2 regions of the Macrococcus sp. CoH-51_TC_04 genome follow, and region 1 is predicted to be linked to the other one. Evidence: riboswitches for the same ligand, from Rfam matches in the RefSeq annotation. Region 1 holds a riboswitch; the other holds the start of a gene.
What was found. Region 1 has a riboswitch for S-adenosylmethionine ahead of ACZ2V4_RS07820 (MetQ/NlpA family ABC transporter substrate-binding protein). Riboswitches for the same ligand answer to the same signal wherever they lie in the genome.
Positions count from the first base shown of each region.

Region 2: another riboswitch for S-adenosylmethionine. It lies ahead of ACZ2V4_RS06185 (O-acetylhomoserine aminocarboxypropyltransferase/cysteine synthase family protein); the one in region 1 lies ahead of ACZ2V4_RS07820 (MetQ/NlpA family ABC transporter substrate-binding protein).

Region 1 is NZ_JBVGOY010000007.1:51,906-55,093, forward strand. It holds gene ACZ2V4_RS07815 (lactate/malate family dehydrogenase) at 1-547, opposite strand, end outside; gene ACZ2V4_RS07820 (MetQ/NlpA family ABC transporter substrate-binding protein) at 548-1,366, opposite strand; SAM riboswitch class I at 1,452-1,554, opposite strand; gene ACZ2V4_RS07825 (hypothetical protein) at 1,637-2,134, opposite strand; gene ACZ2V4_RS07830 (helix-turn-helix transcriptional regulator) at 2,127-2,336, opposite strand; gene ACZ2V4_RS07835 (MutS-related protein) at 2,427-3,188, opposite strand, start outside.
Region 2 is NZ_JBVGOY010000005.1:28,144-31,331, forward strand. It holds gene ACZ2V4_RS06180 (homoserine O-acetyltransferase/O-succinyltransferase family protein) at 1-3, opposite strand, end outside; gene ACZ2V4_RS06185 (O-acetylhomoserine aminocarboxypropyltransferase/cysteine synthase family protein) at 5-1,282, opposite strand; SAM riboswitch class I at 1,346-1,441, opposite strand; gene ACZ2V4_RS06190 (catalase family protein) at 1,516-2,298, opposite strand; gene ACZ2V4_RS06195 (hypothetical protein) at 2,460-2,978, shown strand; gene ACZ2V4_RS06200 (thioredoxin family protein) at 3,083-3,188, opposite strand, start outside.

The DNA.
Region 1 (3,188 bases):
TACTCCAGAGCGGTACAGCATGTGCTCCATGCTCTCCTATCACAAACCCTTCAACACTTTTAGGGTCAATGTTGTAATGATTTGCAATTAAAGTTTTAAAACGTGAAGTTTCTAATAACGTACCAGTACCTATCACTTTACTCTCCGGATAATACTTTGAAGCGATGTACGTCATCGCATCGACAGGATTGGAAATAATAACAAGCAAGGCATCGGTCGTTACTTCACCGATACGTGTAGTGATTTCTTTAATAATCACTGTATTCGCCTTTGCTAGCGCAGTGCGATCTGGAATTGATGTATCTGTCTTTGTACTGGCCGCTATAACGATAACATCCGCATCCTTTAAATCCTTATATGTTCCCGCATAAATATTGATATGATTCGTGACACCAATACCTTGACTGTGCAAATGATCCATTGCCTCTCCAGTCGCAACATTTTCGTCACTATCAATCAAGACAATCTCGTTAAATACGTTCAAATACTGTACGTCAGTCAGCACTTGACTGCCCACACGTCCAACACCAATGATTCCTAGCTTCATCTACTTCCCTCCATATGGAATGACGTCTTTGTTGAATTCCTTATTAATATAATCTTTCATATCTTGAGACTGAAGTACTTCAATCAAATCCTGAAACTTCTTGTCATTCTTATGGCCTTTTTTAACAGCAAGAATATTTGCAAATGGTGAAGATTCATCCTCTAACGCGATGGCATCTTTATGCGGTGTAATCCCATTATCAATTGCGTAGTTAGAATTCATAATTACTGCAGCCCCTTCACCATTACGATACGTCTTCGGTAAGAATTCTGCGCTTTGTTTGTTATTAAACTTTAGATTCTTTTTATTTTCAACGATATCAGTAAAGTATGCATCTTCAATCTTTACGCCTTTTTTCAGCTTAATCACACCTTTATTGACAAAGAATGATAAGAAACGCCCTTCTTCAGCCGGATTACTTGATACGAAGATTTCAGAGCCAGATGGAATTTCATCTAAGTTCTTATACTTCTTACTATAAACCCCCATAGGCGTAGTGAACACTTTCCCTACTTCTTCAATATCATAATGATGCGTCTTTTTCTCAGCTTTCAAGTATGGCACATGCTGGAATAAGTTAGCATCAACATCGCCTTCTTGCAGTAACTTATTCGGTACTTTATAGTCATTGACAATCTTAACTTCTACGTCATATCCTTTTTTCTTCATCGCAACCGCTGCATGTTTAACAACTTCTCCATGCGGTGCAGGGGAAGCTGCAACAACAATCTTCTTATCCTCTTCTTTTTCAGTTGAGCTACAGCCTGCTAAAGATGCAGATAATATGACTGCACTAATTAAACCTAATACTTTTCTCATGCATAGTTTCCTCCTAATTTTTTAACTCAAATAAAAAATCCCGTGGACAAGAACAAGTCCACAGGATAAATCGCTGTATAGTCTCGTCTCATCTTTACAACTTACGTTGCAGGAATTGGCACAGTGTTCATTAAGAATCTGCTGCCGAGGTTTCATAGGGCCTGTCCCTCCACCTCTCTGGATAAGAGTTAAAATATTTTGTTTTATTTATTGATTACTATCATAATTAAACATCTTAATGATGTCAATGAATATTTTGAAAATTCTATTTTAATCCTTTAATAACTTTCTATTTCTAACATAATACGTTAAACACATAATTACAGACATAAACAGCAATATACCTAGTACAATGGGTTTGGTCACAAAATTATCTGGAACTAAAAATATAACAGCTGTAAATAACGGTAACAGTATGCTCAACCAAGTATAAGAACGTTTCATCGATTCATATGTCACAAAACTCATTCCTTCATCGTGATCATTAATCTCAGGAACTAAATTAATTTTTCTAAACTTTTTCTTTGCCCATACGAGAAATATTGTACTTACAGCCATCAATATCATATTAATTATCACTGTCGCAATGATAAAGTACAAAAACATATCACCATACTTGTATGGGTTGATATGAACAGAAAACAATACATCACCTTCATTAATCGTATAACGCATAACCATACTCAGTGGGATAATCAGTAATCCAATACACACAATACAGACTAGATTAAATAACGGATAAATTCTTTTAAATTGTTGTTCATTCATCTTCAATATCCTCCAATTCAAAAAGATCTTCAACTTTACATTGAAATACATGACAAATCTTTAACACTAACGTGATAGACGGTGAAATCGTACCTTTTTCGATAAAACCAATCGTCTGTCTTGTTACACCAACTCTTTTCGCTAACTCACTTTGATTTATATTAAATTTAGCGCGGTACTCCTTTAAATGAGACTTTAGCATGTTGTTCACCTCACCACTAATGTACATTATACTTAACATTATGTAAAGTATTTTTAACATATATAATAAAAAGCACCGCTTATCCGGTGCTTAAGTCCCTACATTCAGTTGTTCTAATTGTTTAAGCTGCGTTTTTGCCTGGTTATATATACTTTCTGGATAATTGTGAATACGCATAAGTTCTATTGCATTCGAAGTCGTTGTAACACCTTTTCTGATTGTATAGTCAAATGTTATATCATTATCTTCAGTCAGTGTTTCTTTAAAGTAATAAAAATCAAAGTGTGTCAGTATCTCAGTTAATTCAATATCATGTGTCGCTGCAAATAATAAACTGTTTTGATGTAAATTCAAATAGTCTAGTATTGCAGTTGCTGAAGCAATGCGTTCTTTCGTATTCGTTCCGCGCAATATTTCATCAATGAATATATACGTCGGTAATGTCAATTTAAGCACTTCTAAGAGGCGCTTTACTGATTTAATTTCTGCGATAAAGTAACTATCACCTTTCGCTAAACTATCTTCTAAATTCATTGAAGTGGCTATGATTCCTGGTTGATACACAAATCTTTCACTTGTCGATGTATTCAGACCTTGAGCCATTACTAAATTTATCGCCATCGTTTTCATAAACGTAGATTTCCCCGAGGCATTAGATCCTGTTAACAGTACAGAATGCTTATACTTAAAATCATTCGCTACAGCACGATCAAGTAACGGGTGATACACTTCCTCCGCTTCAAGCACTTTTTCTTCAGCCGCTTCAGGAATAGCGTAATATGGTAATGTTGTTCGCCATAAAGCAGTACTATAACTTGCATCTGCTTGTCCTACTACTTTGAAATATGAAGC
Region 2 (3,188 bases), on a different contig from region 1:
CATATTATATTGCAGAGAGTCCCTTCTCTAAATCAGCTATAATATCATCAACATGCTCAATCCCGATAGATAAACGGATGGTTTCTGGTCGAACACCAGCTTCAAGTTGCTCGCTGTCAGTCAATTGTGCATGCGTGGTACTTGCAGGGTGTATTACTAGTGATTTAGCATCGCCGACATTTGCAAGCAATGAAAATAATTCTAGTGATTCAATGAACTTCTTACCAGCTTCATAACCTCCAGTAACACCAAATGTAAAAATAGATCCAGCACCATTAGGTAAATACTTTTGTTTTAAGTTAAAGTATTTGCTTGAAGATAATCCGGCATATTTCACCCATGCAACTTTTGGATGTGATTCAAGATACTCTGCTACTTTCTGAGCATTTTCTACATGTCTTTCTACGCGTAAGGAAAGTGTTTCAAGTCCTTGGATTAGTAAGAAAGCATTAAATGGTGAAAGTGATGCGCCAGTATCTCGTAATAATGTAGTACGAATCTTAGCAGCATATGCAGCGTCTTTAAAGGCTTCTGTAAATACTAAGTTATGATATGATGCATCAGGTGCAGAAAGCCCTTTAAATTTGCCGTTATCCCAATTAAAGTTCCCACCATCTACTATAATTCCGCCGATAGAATTACCATGTCCACCAATAAATTTAGTGGCTGAATGCACAACGATATGAGCACCGTGTTCAATTGGACGGAATAAATAAGGGGAAGCAAATGTGTTATCTACAATCAGTGGAATATCTGCTGACTTTGCGATGGCTGACAGTTGTTCGAAGTCTTCGATATTACCTTCAGGATTACCAATCGTTTCAATAAAGATAGCTTTAGTATTACCTTTAATAGCATTTCTAATATTGTCGATATTTGAAGTGTCTACGATATCAACCTCAATACCATATTTCGGTAAAGTGTGACTGAATAATGTATGTGTCCCGCCATATAGTGATGCAGATGAAACGATATGATCTCCACTTGATGCAAGTGCTAAGATTGCATACGTAATTGCGGCCATGCCCGAAGATACTGCCACAGCAGCAACGCCTCCTTCAAGCTGGGCAACACGTTCTTCTAAGACTGCGTTTGTAGGATTAGTCAATCTTGAATAAATATTACCTGCTTCTTTCAAACCGAATAAATTAGCAGCATGCTCCGTGTCATCAAACACGAAAGAAGAAGTTTGGTAGATAGGCACAGCACGTGAATGAGATGCACTATCAACTGAATGGCCGGCGTGAACCTGAATGGTTTCAAAATGGAATGAATTTGTCATATGATGACCTCCTCGTAAATTAATATAAAAAAAGAGTCTACCTAAAAGATAGACTCATAAAATACCTTATCTTTCAGGATATACCTGCTGGAATTAGCACCTAAATTAATAGGTTGCCGGGTTTCATAGGGCCAGTCCCTCCACCACTCTGGATAAGCATATGAAATTGTTAATTAGTATAATATAACGCATTTTAAAAATTGTCAAACTATAATTTGAATTTTTAAAATATTTTATTCTAAGGTTATGCCTTCTTCGTTTCTATGTTGATTTGATATTTTATACATCTCTGAACGTAAATTTAATATTTCGTCATAGACAGCATCCAGTGATCCAGTTTGCAACGGGTCGAACGTAGTATATGTTTCGCTTGTTTCGGATGTAAGTTCAATATGAGCAATTTCTTCAATAACAGCGTCTTTCCGTAATTCTGAAATCGGTTTAATCTCATCATAAATTTCGGCATATAATGTTATTTGATTGTACTTCTTACGTGCATGAAATCTTATAAATTGTTCATTGTATTTAAAATAATGTAAGTTATGAAATGTTTGATTCATAGTTGTCTTGATCGGTTGATTAAGAATAAACTTCATAAGATGCTTATTGAAATCTTCAATTTTTAATAAATGTCTTAATAAATTAATTTTCAATAATTTACTTTCACTTTTATGAATGGCATGTATGTATTGAGCGATTTTCACTATAGAGACCTCTTTTGTCCAGGGGAAGTACGGAAATGTTACCATCACAAGATTAATATGTGCCTGCTTAATATGCAACGCAAGTCCTTTAAGTGGTACTAGATTAGAAGGTACATTTCTATTGGGAGGTGCGTCTGAAAGTCTGACAATCACATCTAATTGTGTATCGTCTAAATTGAATATCCGTTTTCCCATCTCATTTAACTGTAGTTTCCCTATATATTGGTTTCCTTTAGCATGTGCTCTTTTAGCACCTCGTGTTGTAGTTGCATAGCGTTCAATTGTATCAACGATAAAAGTAGCGTTATCCATAAAGTCACCTGCTTGTTATTTTTAATATGTTTATCCATATTTTAAATATATAATACTACATACAAATTTTTATTCCTCAAACATATTTGAAAACGCTTACTTTATCTCTTGTTTTTCGATATAATGGTATTAAGAGATGTTAAATGTTAGGGGGAATCTATATGAATAACCACCAGAAAGTATTGGTGTTTGGATGTTTACTAGCAATTATTTTATTTTCACTGATTGTATGGCAGAAATTACCGCAGGATACAGCGCAACATGAAGTGAAGACGAAAGAAATTAAGGCGATAGAAAAAGGCACCTACAATTCTATGGAAGAAGCGCAAAAGGCATTGGTGAACGATGTGATTAAAAGTGATGATCTTGTATCCGCAATCTATACGCCGAATAAAAAATGGAAGACACCATTTTATGTTATACAAGTTTCATACAAAGAAAATAAGCAGACATACTCAGGGTTTGCTTTTGTTGTACCGGAAAATGGGAAGTATAAACTAGAGCTTGCTGATATTAGAATAAAAACATATGATGGGATGCAACCGATTAAGGACAGTATAAAAATAGGTGAGAATAAAGTGCATATTTATGTAGGCACACCACTTGATAACCCATTTGCAGATAGTATCAGACATTCTTTTGTAGACGATAGTATAGAAGTGGCGTTCCAGGTAGAATAGAGTACGATTATAAGAAGGGCATATACGCTATTAAATAACCTGAGCGATGCAGAAAATATTATTTCTGCATCGTTCAGGTTCAATGATAGATGGAGTAAAGGTAATTAATATTCTTGAAGTAGTTGATTGATACGTAGCTTTAGCATATCAAAATCGATAATACGAGCTTGTCGATGGTACTCTTTCTCATGATTAAATAAAATGACGACA